DNA from 4 places in the Methylobacterium sp. FW102-HT35C08 genome. Region 1 is predicted to be linked to each of the others. Evidence: predicted binding sites of a transcription regulator. Region 1 holds the regulator's gene; each other region holds the start of a gene.
What was found. Region 1 encodes LexA, which represses DNA repair genes until DNA is damaged. Its sites were predicted from a motif close to TGTTCNNNNTGTGTTCNG; they were not measured.
Positions count from the first base shown of each region.

Region 2: AC3WSN_RS19535 (ATP-dependent helicase) is a predicted target of LexA. The motif match lies at 1,915-1,932, and genes of this name have one in related genera.
Region 3: AC3WSN_RS19805 (DUF3072 domain-containing protein) is a predicted target of LexA. The motif match lies at 1,849-1,866, and genes of this name have one in related genera.
Region 4: AC3WSN_RS18480 (PA0069 family radical SAM protein) is a predicted target of LexA. The motif match lies at 1,284-1,301, and genes of this name have one in related genera.

Region 1 covers NZ_JBYTCL010000002.1:2,042,230-2,045,431, reverse strand. The annotation lists gene AC3WSN_RS09700 (ComEC/Rec2 family competence protein) at 1-1,045, shown strand, start outside; gene lexA (transcriptional repressor LexA) at 1,039-1,761, opposite strand; gene AC3WSN_RS09690 (hypothetical protein) at 1,998-2,468, shown strand; gene AC3WSN_RS09685 (hypothetical protein) at 2,487-2,702, opposite strand; gene AC3WSN_RS09680 (NRAMP family divalent metal transporter) at 2,848-3,202, shown strand, end outside.
Region 2 covers NZ_JBYTCL010000002.1:4,107,682-4,110,883, reverse strand. The annotation lists gene AC3WSN_RS19535 (ATP-dependent helicase) at 1-1,904, opposite strand, end outside; gene AC3WSN_RS19530 (AsmA protein) at 2,343-3,202, shown strand, end outside.
Region 3 covers NZ_JBYTCL010000002.1:4,161,078-4,164,279, reverse strand. The annotation lists gene AC3WSN_RS19820 (transglycosylase SLT domain-containing protein) at 1-76, opposite strand, end outside; gene AC3WSN_RS19815 (Cof-type HAD-IIB family hydrolase) at 298-1,119, opposite strand; gene AC3WSN_RS19810 (gluconokinase) at 1,124-1,663, opposite strand; gene AC3WSN_RS19805 (DUF3072 domain-containing protein) at 1,874-2,149, shown strand; gene AC3WSN_RS19800 (Flp family type IVb pilin) at 2,334-2,582, shown strand; gene AC3WSN_RS19795 (polysaccharide biosynthesis/export family protein) at 2,835-3,202, shown strand, end outside.
Region 4 covers NZ_JBYTCL010000002.1:3,887,355-3,890,556, reverse strand. The annotation lists gene AC3WSN_RS18490 (amino acid permease) at 1-507, opposite strand, end outside; gene AC3WSN_RS18485 (hypothetical protein) at 642-1,160, opposite strand; gene AC3WSN_RS18480 (PA0069 family radical SAM protein) at 1,326-2,441, shown strand; gene AC3WSN_RS18475 (methyl-accepting chemotaxis protein) at 2,857-3,202, shown strand, end outside.

The DNA of each region.
Region 1 (3,202 bases):
GCTGTTCTTGCGCCCCGGGGCGGGGCGGATCGGGCGGATCGTCGGCACCGGCCTGTCGGCGGTCACCGGCACGCTGGCGACGACCCTGGTGGCGCAGATCGCCACCGCCCCCTTCGCCACCTACCATTTCCAGACAATCCAGCCGTTCGGGCTGATCGGCAATGCGCTGACGCTGCCTCTGGTCTCCCTGGTGGTGATGCCCTCCGCGGTGATCGGGATCCTCGCCTATCCGTTGGCTCTCGACCGGCCGATCTGGTGGCTCATGGGGCAGGCAGTCGGCGGTATGCTGGCGATCTCCGAATGGATCGCCGGGTTCGAGCGGGCAACGCTGGTGCTGCCGGCGTTCGGAACCGGGGCGCTGGGACTGCTCACGGCCGGGCTGCTGCTGGCGACGCTCCCGGTCTCGCGGCTGCGCTGGCTCGCCCTACCGCCGCTCCTGCTCGGCCTCGGCCTCGCGGCCCTGCCGGAGCGCTACGATCTCTACATCGACCGGCAGGGCGGAGGCGCCGCGGTGCGGGGTCCCGACGGGCGCCTTTCGGCGCTCGGAAATCCCTCCGGCTTCGTCCTGGAACAATGGCTGAAGGCGGACGGCGATAACCGCACACCCGAGCAGCGGAGCCGCCCGTCCGCGGGCGGGCGCTGCGACCGGCTCGGCTGCACCGCGATTCTGCCGAACGGCCGGGCGGTCGCCCTGGTTCGCGACTGGCGCGCCTTCCCGGAGGATTGCGCCCGGGCCACCGTGCTGATCACGGGCCTTGCGGCGCCCCCGACCTGCACGGGCCCGCTGGTCATCGACCGCGGCTTCCTCGCCAGTCACGGAGCCGTGGCCCTGCGCGCCGAAGCGGGCGGCTTCGCGATACAGGGCGCCCGGACCGATCAGCGGACGGTCCCCTGGCGGGCCCGCGCGGTGCCCCGCCCCGCCGCCGCTGCGCGGACCGGGACGGATCCTCCTGCGGACGCCTCCGGAGGGATGGCCGCGTCGGAGAGCGATCCGACAGGCGCCAACCCGGCTCCGGACGACGCGCCGGCCGCCCCGCTTCAGTAGCGGCGGACGAGGCTGACGAGCCGACCCTGGATCTGGACCCTGTCGGGACCGAGGACGCGGGTCTCGTAGGCCGGGTTGGCGGCTTCCAGGGCGATCGAGGAGCCGCGGCGGCGCAGGCGCTTGAGCGTCGCCTCCTCGTCGTCGATCAGGGCCACGATGATGTCGCCGGTGTTGGCGGTGTCCTGCTTGCGGATCACCACGAGGTCGCCGTCGAGGATGCCGGCCTCCACCATCGAGTCGCCGCGCACCTCCAGGGCGTAGTGCTCGCCGCCGGCCAGGAAGTCGGGCGAGAGGGTGATGGCGTGGCTCTGGTTCTGGATCGCCGAGACCGGTGTACCGGCCGCGATCCGGCCCATGACGGGGATCGACACGGCGCGGCCGGCCTCGTCGATCATGCGGGCATTGGCGGGCAGCGGCGGCTGCTTGGACTTGCCGCCCTCGACCACGCTCGGCGTGAAGCGGCGCGGCTCCGCCGGCGCCGCGGCAGCCGGGGACGTCAGGCTCTCGGGAATGCGGATCACCTCGATGGCCCGCGCCCGGTTCGGAAGGCGCCGCAGGAAGCCGCGCTCCTCCAGAGCCGTGATCAGACGATGGATGCCCGATTTCGACTTGAGATCGAGCGCATCCTTCATCTCGTCGAAGGAGGGGGGAACGCCGCATTCCTGCATGCGACTCTGGATGAATCGCAGGAGGTCCAGCTGCTTGCGCGTGAGCATCGAAGGGGGCCTCGCGGCTTGGCGGACCGCCTCGGGACGGTCTCGGAAACAAATCACGAACAGGTTAAACGTTCCGCAAGTGTTCCGCAAGCGTTATACGGCCACGCTTCTGCTGGCGCCGCGCTCCGAGGCAGAAACGAATTGACGGCGCAAGCGGAGCCGTTTCAATGCACCCACACGCCGCCGGACAGGGCGGCGGAGCCGGGGCGGGCTGAGATCGGGCTGGGATGACGAGGATGCGACGACCCGCGGCTCTGCTGCCTCCCGCCTTGACGGCCGTGACTCTGGCCTCCCTCGCTTTGGCGCTCGCGGGCTGCACCACGGGGTTCTCGTACATCTCCCGCAACTACGTCGCGCTCACCCCGCAGGTGGTCACGATCGGCTGCAAGGAGCCCTATGAGGTCTACGACAACCGGCAGTTGCGCCGGATGCTCATCGTCTCCAATGCCCTGCGTGAATATGCCGGCTGCAACCTGAGCGAGGTCCGGATCGATCCCGAGCCGGCGGCGACCCGGGTGAATCGCTTCCGCACCGCCGCCCGCACCTATCTCGACGAGACTGTGCGGGAAGATTGCCGGATCACCGGCGAGACCGTGTTCGATCCGCTGAAGACCGAGTTCGCCTACGCGTGCGACGCGCCGATCGAGAAGCGGGGCACGGTGGTGCCGCGCCTTCCGGGCCGCAACCCGGGCCTCGGCCCGCGCTGATCCGTCGGCGGCGGGCTCTCAAACGCCCGGCTTCGGAAAAGTCCGTTCCGCCGCATCTCCGGCGGCGGCCAGCAGCGCGCGGGCAAAGGCCCGAGCCTCCGCCCGGTCGAGCACGATCGCGGCGGTGACCGGACCTCCGCCCAGGTCGGACAGGGCGAGTTCCAGACGCACCCCATCGGGCACGGCGCTCGCCTGAAGGCTCCAGCCGGAGCTTCGATCCGCGCTCTCCACCATCTCACGTTACTCCCGCCTGCCCGGGAAAACGCCGCAGGCGCCCGCCGGAACCGGCCGTGCCCGGGCCTGTTCCCGAGCCGTGCCAAGCGCTTCCCTGCCTCGCCTGAACGCGTTCCTCAAGACCGCGGGCCCCGGACTCGTCGTGATGCTCGCCGACACGGATGTCGGCAGCCTGATCACGGCGGCCCAGAGCGGCGCACGCTGGGGCTACTCGCTGCTGCTCCTGCAGATCCTGCTGGTGCCGATTCTCTACGTCGTTCAGGAGCTGACGGTGCGGCTCGGCACCGCCACCGGCCGCGGCCACGGCGAGCTGATCCGGGCGCATTACGGGCCGGTCTGGGCCTGGATCTCCTACGGCGGCCTCGTGGTGGCCGGGATCGGCGCCATCGTGACGGAATTCTCCGGCATTGCCGGCATCGGCGACCTGTTCAGGGTGCCCCGGCTCGTGAGCCTCGGACTGCCAGCGGTCCTGCTGCTCGCGCTGGTCTTTACCGGGAGCT
Region 2 (3,202 bases), 2.1 Mb from region 1:
AGCTTCGCCCGCTTGCGCGCCCGGGTGAGACCGACATGGGCGAGGCGCCGCTCCTCCTCGAGGCCGGCCCGGCCGCTCTCGTCGAGCGCCCGCTGGCTGGGGAACAGGCCGTCCTCCCAACCGGGCAGGAACACGGTGTCGAATTCGAGCCCCTTGGCGGCATGGAGCGTCATTAGGGAGACGCGCTCAGCGCCCTCGGTCTCGGAGGCTTCCATCACCAGGGAGACGTGCTCGAGGAAGGCCGCCATGTCGGGGAACTCCTCCATCGAGCGGACGAATTCCTTCAGGTTCTCCAGGCGCCCGGCGGCATCCGCCGAGCGGTCCTTCTGCCACATCTCGGTGTAGCCGGATTCCTCCAGGATCATTTGCGCCACCTCGCTGTGCGGCTGCGACTCCACCAGCCGCGCCCAGCGGGAGAAGCTCTCGGTCAGCGCCCGCAGGGTCGAGCGGACCCGGGGCTTCAACTCGTCGGTCTCGCACAGGCGCTCCGCGGCGATCCGCAGCGGCAGCCGGTTGGCCCGGCCATAGGTGTGGAGCTGCTGCAGGGTCGCGTCGCCGAGGCCACGCTTGGGCGTGTTGACGATGCGCTCGAAGGCGAGGTCATCGCTGACATTCATGGTGGCGCGCAGATAGGCCAGGGCGTCGCGGATCTCGGCGCGCTCGTAGAAGCGGGGGCCGCCGATCACCCGGTAGGGCAGGCCGAGCTGGACGAAGCGGTCCTCGATCTCGCGCATCTGCGCGGAGATCCGCACCAGGACGGCGATCTCCGACAGGGGGTGCTGCTTCGCCTGGAGGGATTCGATCGACTCGGCGAGCATCCGCGCCTCCTCCTCGGAATCCCAGGCGCCGGTCACGGTGACGCGCTCGCCCGGCTCGTCGTCGGTACGCAGGGTCTTGCCGAGGCGGCTCTCGTTCTTGGCGATCAGCCCCGAGGCGGCCGCCAAAATGTGGCCGGTGGAGCGGTAATTGCGTTCCAGCCGCACCACCACGGCGCCGGGGAAGTCGTGCTCGAAGCGCAGGATGTTGTCGACCTCGGCGCCGCGCCAGCCGTAGATCGACTGGTCGTCGTCGCCCACGCAGGCGATGTTCTTGCGGCTCTGCGCGAGCAGGCGCAGCCACAGGTACTGGGCGACGTTGGTGTCCTGGTACTCGTCCACCAGGATGTAGCGGAAGCGGTCCTGATAGTTGGCGAGCACGTCGGGATTTTCCCGCCAGAGCTTGAGGCACAGGAGCAGAAGATCGCCGAAATCGACAGCGTTCAGCGTCGCGAGCCGGGCCTGGTAGGCGGTGTAGAGCGTGCCGCCCTTGCCGAACGCGAAAGAGGCGGCTTCGCCCGGGGGCACCTGCTCCGGCCCGAGGCCGCGGTTCTTCCAGCCGTCGATGGCGTGGGACAGGGCGCGGGCCGGCCAGCGCTTCTCGTCGACGTTCTGGTCGGCGATCACCTGCTTCATCAGTCGGAGCTGGTCGTCGGTGCCGAGGATGGTGAAGTCGGATTTGAGCCCGACCAGCTCGGCGTGGCGGCGCAGGATCTTGGTGCCGATCGCGTGGAAGGTGCCGAGCCAGGGCATGCCCTCACCGGCGGGGCCGATCAGCGCACCGATCCGGTGCTTCATCTCCCGGGCGGCCTTGTTGGTGAAGGTCACCGCCAGGATATCGAAGGGTCGGGCACGGTTGGTGGCGATCAGGTGGGCGATGCGGGTGGTCAGCACCCGGGTCTTGCCGGTGCCGGCCCCGGCCAGCACGAGGACCGGGCCCTCCGTGGTCTCGACGGCGCGGCGCTGCTCGGGGTTGAGGCCTTCGAGGTAGGCGGCGGCGTCGCGGCGGAGCGCGCCCATGGCGCGGGCGGCGATGGAGGAGGCGGGAGCGCCGTCCCCGGCGGGCTGCGCGTGCGGGCGGTTCTGCATCCCGCATCCCTGGACCAAATCGCGAACGGCGTCGAGGTGGTTCGCGCGCGATGGAGATAGCCAAGGCCGGCGTGCGCAAGGCGAACACCCAGGTAAACGCACCTTGGATCGTCGTCTCGCCACCGCCCCACGACAGCGCGCCGTCATTCCGGGGCCGCGAAGCGGAGCCCGGAATCCAGATCCGCCGACGCCACGGGAACCACGCGCGACGCTGCGCGGACAGCGGCTGCGAATTGCCCGCCTGCTGTGTTCCCGTGCGAGTCCAGGCACCCCGGAGCGACGGCGGTTCTGACGGCGCGGCAGCCGGGCCGGCATCGCCGCTGGCGCCCGCGGGGACTTATCGTGCTATGGCCGTGGCGACTGACTCGCGGGGGCAGGCGGGGCGCGGCGGCACGATGAGGCCGCGGCCTCGCGCAGAGATGGTGCGGAACGGGACCATTGCGTGATCTTCTGACCGCGCTGGCGGGCGCCGTCATCCTGGTTCTCGTGGCGGCGCTTGCCGTCCCACCCTTCGTCGATTGGCAGGCCCATCGTGCGCTGGTCGAGCGGGCGATCACCCGGTCCATCGGTGTCCCGGCCCGGACCGACGGCCGGATCGAGGTCCGCCTGCTGCCGTCGCCCCGGCTGCGTGTCGACCGGCTGCATCTGGGAGCCGACGCGGACCGGCCCACGCTCGACGCCCGGTTCGTCAAGGCCGAGATCGCCCTGGCGCCCCTCCTGAAGGGCGAGTTCCGCTTCACCGAGACCCGGATCGGCCGGGCGGAGATCAAGCTCCCGCTCGCCGGACCCGACGCCCTGAAGCTGCCGACCGATTTCGGCGAGGCCCTGCGCGCACGCGACTTCGCGATCGAGGCCCTGCACGTCCAGCAGTTCCTCGTCACCACGCAGGTGCCGGCCACCGGCCGGACCGACCAGCTCTACGTCCAGGACCTGACCCTCCAGGCGCCGGCCCTGGTCGGGCCCTGGCGCGTGGAGGGAACGAGCGGCGGCATCCCGTTCCGCGCCGTCAGCGGCACACCGGGGCCCGACAGGCGGCTCGCCGTGAAGATCTCGGGCGGCGGCGACGCGCATCCGCGGTTCGAGGCGGATGCACGCTTCGGCCTCGTCCCGGCGGAATCCGGCCGCGCCGTCTCGGTCGAGGCCGAGGGCTCCGCCCGCCTCGTGGTCGGACCGCCGACCCAGGCCGCCGGCGCCTACCTGCCGTTTTCCATCGGTGGGGCCTTCAAGGCCCGCGGCACCCAGGTGCGGTTCGAGAACGTCGATCTCGCGATCGATCCGGGCGGCCGCGCCCTGCGGCT
Region 3 (3,202 bases), 2.1 Mb from region 1:
TGTTGTCGCGCGCGCCCTGCCCGAAGGCGACGGCGGGCACGACCGCGATGGCGGCGGCCAAGAGAAGGCGATGCATGCCGAGACCCGGATCTGCTTGTTCTGTGGCTAAGCTAGGTCGCGGGCAAATGAGGCCGGAAAGCGGCCTCGGTTCGGCAGCCTGTGGGCGACGGCTGCATCGGGCGCGGTCGCGCCCGGATCTGTGCTTCGCCGGCAACAGCCGGACGGCCTTCCGGCTGCTGGCAGCGTTATCCACAGATTGGTGCGGTCGGGTTCGGGCGCCGACGAAGCCGGCGCGCGTCAGGGCAGGATGAAACGCGCCACGCCGTGGGCGAAGCCGTCCGCGTCGTTGCTGTCCGTGACGGCCTGCGCGGCCGCCTGCACGGCCGCCTCGGCGTTGCCCATCGCCACCGAGAAGCCGCTGCGGGCGAACATCGGCCGATCGTTGCCGGCGTCCCCGAAGGTGGCGATCCGTTCGGGCGGAATGCCGAGATGCGCGCTCATCCAGGTCACGAACCGGCCCTTGTCGAGGTGGGGCGGCGTGACGTCGAGATAATAGGCCTGCGAGCGATGCACCGTGGCCCGGTCGGCCAGGGCCGCCCCGATCTGCGCCTCGCAGGCGGCGAGGTGGGCGTGGTCGCGGCTCACGCCGACGATCTTGGAGGCGGCGCCCATGAGCATGCCTAGGTCGGCCACGACGCGCGGCTCCGCGCCGATCGTGCGGCGTTCCAGATCCGTATAGGGGCCGTCCGGATCGCGCAGGCACCAGGCGCCTTCGGCGAAGACCCAGACATCGAGCCCGGCGGCCAGGAGCTGATCGAGCGCGGCCCGGGCAGCGGGTTCCGGAATGAGGCGCTCCTCGATGGACGACAGGTCGGGCCGCACCACACTGGCGCCGTTGAACGCCCCCATCGGGAGATCGAGGCCGAGCTGGGCGACCAGATTCCGAAGCCCGATCGGTGGCCGCGCCGAGGCGATGCTGAAGCCGATCCCGGCCGCGCGCAGCCGGCCCACGGCCGCGACCGTGGCGGCGGTCAGGCGCTTGTCGCCGGTCACCAGCGTGCCGTCGACGTCCGAGATCACCAGGGCGATCCCGGCGGCTTTGGCGGGCTCCGATCCCATCGATTCACTCTGCTCCGGTCTCGGCGCGCGCTTCGGCCGCGAGCTGTGCCACGACGCGGTCCGCGATCCGCTCGGGCGGCTCGGTGATCCCGACCGTGATCGGGTGCTCGTCTGGACCCGGAGGCTCGAGCGTGGCGAACTGGCTGTCCAGAAGGCGGGGCGACATGAAATGCCCCTGGCGCGCGACGAGGCGGCCGGCGATCAGGGCCTGGTCGCCGTCGAGGAAGACGACGCGCACCCGGGGATTCCCGCCGGTGAGGACGTCCCGGTAGGCCCGCCGCAAGGCGGAGCAGACCACAACGCCCGATTCCCCTGCCTCCAGCCGATGCCGGATCCAGACCGCGATCCGGGCAAGCCAGGGCGCGCGGTCCTCGTCGTCCAGGGCGTGCCCCGCACGCATCTTCGCCACGTGCTCGGGGGTGTGGAAGCTGTCGCCGTCGACAAAGATCCAGCCGAGCTTCTCGGCAATCAGGGCGGCGACTGTGCTCTTGCCCGAACCCGAGACGCCCATGACCACGAGGACCTGCGCGGCGGAAGTCGCCATCGCCGCATCGTGCGTCGTCCTCGTCTGCGGATTCATCAGGACCACCGCGGCTCCGAGGCGCCCTGGGCACCGTGAGGTTCATCAATAGGACGAGGAGCGGGGAAGGAAAGATCGCCGCATCGATCCGAGCATCGTGCGGTGGGCCTGGAACCACCCGACAGACCATGCGTTCCCATCTGTGAAGACAGAACATTTCAGGAACATAGATCCATGGCCAACACCGCCGGGAAGTCAGCGTCGAAGTCCGATCAGAAGGCCGCAGCGGCTTCGGACAATCCCAAGACCGATCCCAAGGACAGCTCGAACCAGATCAAGGATCCGGACCAGTGGACCACTGGCGGCGAGCCGATGACCGGCGCTCAGGCGTCCTATCTCAAGACGCTGTCGGAGGAGGCCAAGGCGCCCGAGGCGTTCGACCCGGAGCTCGATAAGGCTGAGGCCTCCAAGCGGATCGATGATCTCCGCCACAAGGCCGGTCACGCCTGACCAGCCGGCGGGCGCGTCTGCGTGATCGGGCGCGCCCTGGCGGAAGCCAAGTCCTGTTTAAGCCTGTTTGATAACGCTGTGTCGCGCATTCCATTAAGCCGGCGGCAAGTGCAGGAACGCTAGACATGATCCCGGGCTGAGCGGCCACCTCCGTGGCACCGCTCAGCGAGAGGGCGTTTCGACCATGGACGAGCCGAGTTGCGGCAGGACGGGGGCGGGCACCCCGCTGGTCCGTATCCTAGCCGGCCTCGCGGGTCGGACGATCGCCGAAGGAACACGATTCAAGCGGGATGCTCGCGGATCGACGGCGCTGGAATATGCGCTGATCGGCTTCCTGGTGTTCGTCGTCGCAGTCGGAAGCATCCGATTTTACGTGTCGCGACTGAATACGGTCTACGACCGGATCAACACGGCCGTCACGCAGGGCAACTGAGCGCTGCCGCGCGCGGGGTCGAGCCGGGCGACGCCGATCCGCCCGGTTTGCGGGCGGCTATTTTCAGAACCCGATAGTGCTGTCGCGCTGCCGCAAGCGGTGTTTTCCCCTGCTTGCCCTGAAAAAGCTGTGCTTAGCGAGGATGAATCCGCGGGCTCGACCGTCGCGGGTGCAGTGTGGCCCACCCGCTACGGACACCCAGGCCGCCTTGGGCTAGGCACGGGCTCGGCAATACCGATGGGCAACATCTGGATGCGCACACTTCCCCTCGCCCTGCTCGCCGCGACGGCGATGTCGGGCTGCACGTACCTGCCCGCGGCGGGTCCGACGGCGAGCGCGATCCAGGCGGGAGCGGAGGTGGCGACCGCCGACGGCGGGCTGCTGGCGCGCTACGAGATCATCGACGTCACGCCCAGCGTGGTCGAGGCCCTGCGCGGCCGGCCGCTGGACAGCCTGCTCGCCTCGTTCGGCGATCACCGCCCCTCGACCGAGCCGGTCATCGGCATCGGCGACATGGTCTCGGTCTCAGTCTGGGAAGCCGGCTCCGGCGGCCTGTTCTCCGGGCCGCTGGTCGCCGACCGGTTCTCGGCCGGCTCCAAGTCCGCCCTGATCCCCGAGCA
Region 4 (3,202 bases), 1.8 Mb from region 1:
CACCGCCGGCAGGTTGAACAGGGCGGTGCCGCCGCCGTCGATCGGCGTGCCGGGGGCGTGGGCGAACTGCGCCGGGATCACGATCCCGACATCCTTGAGGATGCTGGTCACGTAGCCCGACCAGCCGACCGCCACGGTCGCCGCCCCCATGGCGTATTCGAGGATCAGGTCCCAGCCGATCAGCCACGCGAAGAACTCGCCCAGCGTCGCGTAGGTGTAGGTGTAGCTCGACCCGGCGACCGGGATCAGCGCCGCCATCTCGGAATAGCACAGGCCCACGAAGGCGCAGGCGATGCCGCCGAGGACGAAGGAGAGCATGATCCCCGGCCCGGCATATTGTGCGGCGGCCGTGCCGGTGAGGACGAAGATGCCGGCGCCGATGATCGCGCCGATGCCCATCGCGGTGATCGAGAGGGCGCCCAGCGATTTCGAGAGCTGCTGCTCGCCCTCGCCACTCTCGAGGATGTCGTCGACCGATTTGCGCCCCATCAGGCCCGACGAATCCATGGCACCATCCTTTCAGGGCGGAAGCGGGTCAGCGTTCTCGCGCGGTGCAGAGACGGCAAATCGTCCACCCCGGTCAGGGTGTTGTAGAGGAGGCGTGACCGACAACAACGTGGCGTCACGCAAGATTCTTCCGGTCAGGCCCGGTCGATCCGCGCGATCAGCGGCCGGACCTTGAGGCGCGGCGCGAACACCGCCCCGGCGCGCAGGGCTCCCCGCCGGACGACGTCCCCGGCCCGGGCCTGCCGGGCGCCGGCCACGAGCTCGATCCGGCCGATCAGGCGCGCGGGCCAACCGGCCGCCGGGCGCTGCAGGCGTCCGAGCCCGGTCTCGGGCCGGGCGGTCCCGACGAAGCGATCGAGGGTCCGGATCCAGCCTTCGGCCGGGACATCCCCGGCCTCGAGGCACAGGATCCAGTCCCGGCGGGCAGCGGCTGCGCCCGCCGCGTAGGGATTGCCGTCCCGGTGCAGGACTAGCGTCGCGCCCGTCGCCTCCGCGACGGCCGCCACGGCCTCGCTGCCGCTCCCGGTGACGATCACCGCGTCGCCGATCAGGCCGCCGGCGACACCCGAGACGAGCACGCTGAGCGTATCGGCCAGCCGATCAATCGCGTCCGGAGCGGCCGGGTCGGCCAGGAAGGTCACCGCAGAGAGCATGAGCGCGCCCTTAGACGATTTTCCGCCGCCGTAAACCATTGATCCGCCTCCCGAAGGCGCGAGCGCGACCGTGCGACGCGTTGCTTGGGGATTTGCCTGAAAATGAGGCGCTGGACCGCCGGATGTTCGCGGTATGTTCCACGTGAAACACGGGGGCGACTCGGCATGGGACACAGCGGAGGGGAATCCACACGCGGGGCCGCGCTCCGTCTCGGGCTCAGCACGCCGCCCGAGAGCGCCCGGCGCGGTCGCGGCGCCACCGCCAATCCCACGAGCCGTTTCGCGGTGGCCCGGCGTGAGGTGTTTCACGATCCCGACTGGGAAGCCGACGCGCCGGCTCCCGTGCGCACGCAGGTCACGCCCGAGCGTTCCGCCCGCATCATCGCCCGCAACACGTCGCCCGACATCCCGTTCGATCGATCGATCAATCCCTATCGCGGCTGCGAGCACGGCTGCATCTACTGTTACGCGCGGCCGACCCACGCCTGGCTCGGTCTGTCGCCGGGGCTCGATTTCGAATCGCGGATCGTCACCAAGCCCGACGCCGCCCGGCTCCTCGCCCGGGAGTTGGCGGCGCCGGGCTATCGCCCCGAGACCATCGCCCTCGGAACGGCCACCGATCCATACCAACCGCTGGAACGCGAGCAACGCATCACCCGCGCGGTCTTGGAGGTACTGCGGGAGACCCGGCACCCGGTCAGCATCACGACGAAATCCGACCTCATCCTGCGCGACCTCGACATCCTGGCCGAGATGGCCGCGCAGAACCTGATCCTCGTCGCCCTATCGTTGCCGACCCTCGATCCGGACCTCGCCCGACGCCTCGATCCCCGCGCGCCGCGGCCGGAGAAGCGGCTCGCCGCGATGCGCGCCTTAAGCGCGGCGGGCGTGCCCGTGATGGTCAACGTCTCGCCGATCATCCCGGGGCTCACCGATCCCGAGATCGAGACGATCCTCGCCCGGGCCCGGGAGAACGGCGCGAGCCGGATCGGCCACGCGCTGCTCCGGCTTCCGGGCGAGGTCGCCGACCTCGTGGCCGACTGGTTCGCCGCGCATTACCCCGAGCGGAAGGACCGGACCTTCGGGCTGCTGACACAGGCCCGGGGCGGCCGCGAGAACGATCCGCGTTTCGGCCACCGCTTCCGCGGCGAGGGCGCCTATGCGGCGATGATTGGCCAACGGGTGCGGCTCGCGGGAACACGGCTCGGCTTCGCCTTCGGCCGGATGGCGCTGGACCGTGATGCCTTCCGCAAGCCGGGGGCGCAGCTGGCGCTGTTCTGACGGTCGGCAGATCGGTTTCGGCCGGCTCGCCCGGTCCGTCGGGGCCGGCCTCGTGAGGTCGAGCCTTTGACGGGTGGACGACCGGCCGGCCCGGCCACAGCCTTCGAGCAACCTGTCTCGAATGCGCGAAGCCGTGCATTGAAGAGATATTGTCCGCGATAAAGATCCGCGGTGCTGGTCGAGGCATGAGATGCAACAACTGAATTTATGAGTCCATGTCTTCAGAATGCATGAATAACACAAGGTTGACATAAGCTGTTTTCAGGTTTCTACTGCACAAAGTTGAGATTAAGATGACAACTTGTAAGATACAAGCTCACATAGCGGCGGATCATTTGCATATATAAAGGATATTGTGGTGTTCAGGATCGGTCATTTATCTATCGGTGTGACGTTTGGGGCGATCCTGTTTGCGATGAGCGCCCTGTTGCTCGTGGCGCGTGCCACCACGTTGCTGGAGGCCCACGAGGAGACGCTTCGCAGTCAGCAGGTCGTCGCCCTGTCGCAGGCGAGCCGCGCCCTGCTCCGCTCGATCGTCGCGACACGGACGGAGCGCGGCACGGCCCTGAGGCTGCTGGCCGACGAGAACCCGATCTCCGAGGCCGACAACACCGCCTTCCAATCGGATCACCGCGCCAGAATCGACGGCGAGACCGCGCTCTGGGCACGCGTTCGCGCCCTCGATATGCCGGCGGTGCAGGTCACGCTGGAGCCGCTGCGGCGCGCGCAGGAGGCTCTGGCAGCCTTGTGGCCGCAGGTCG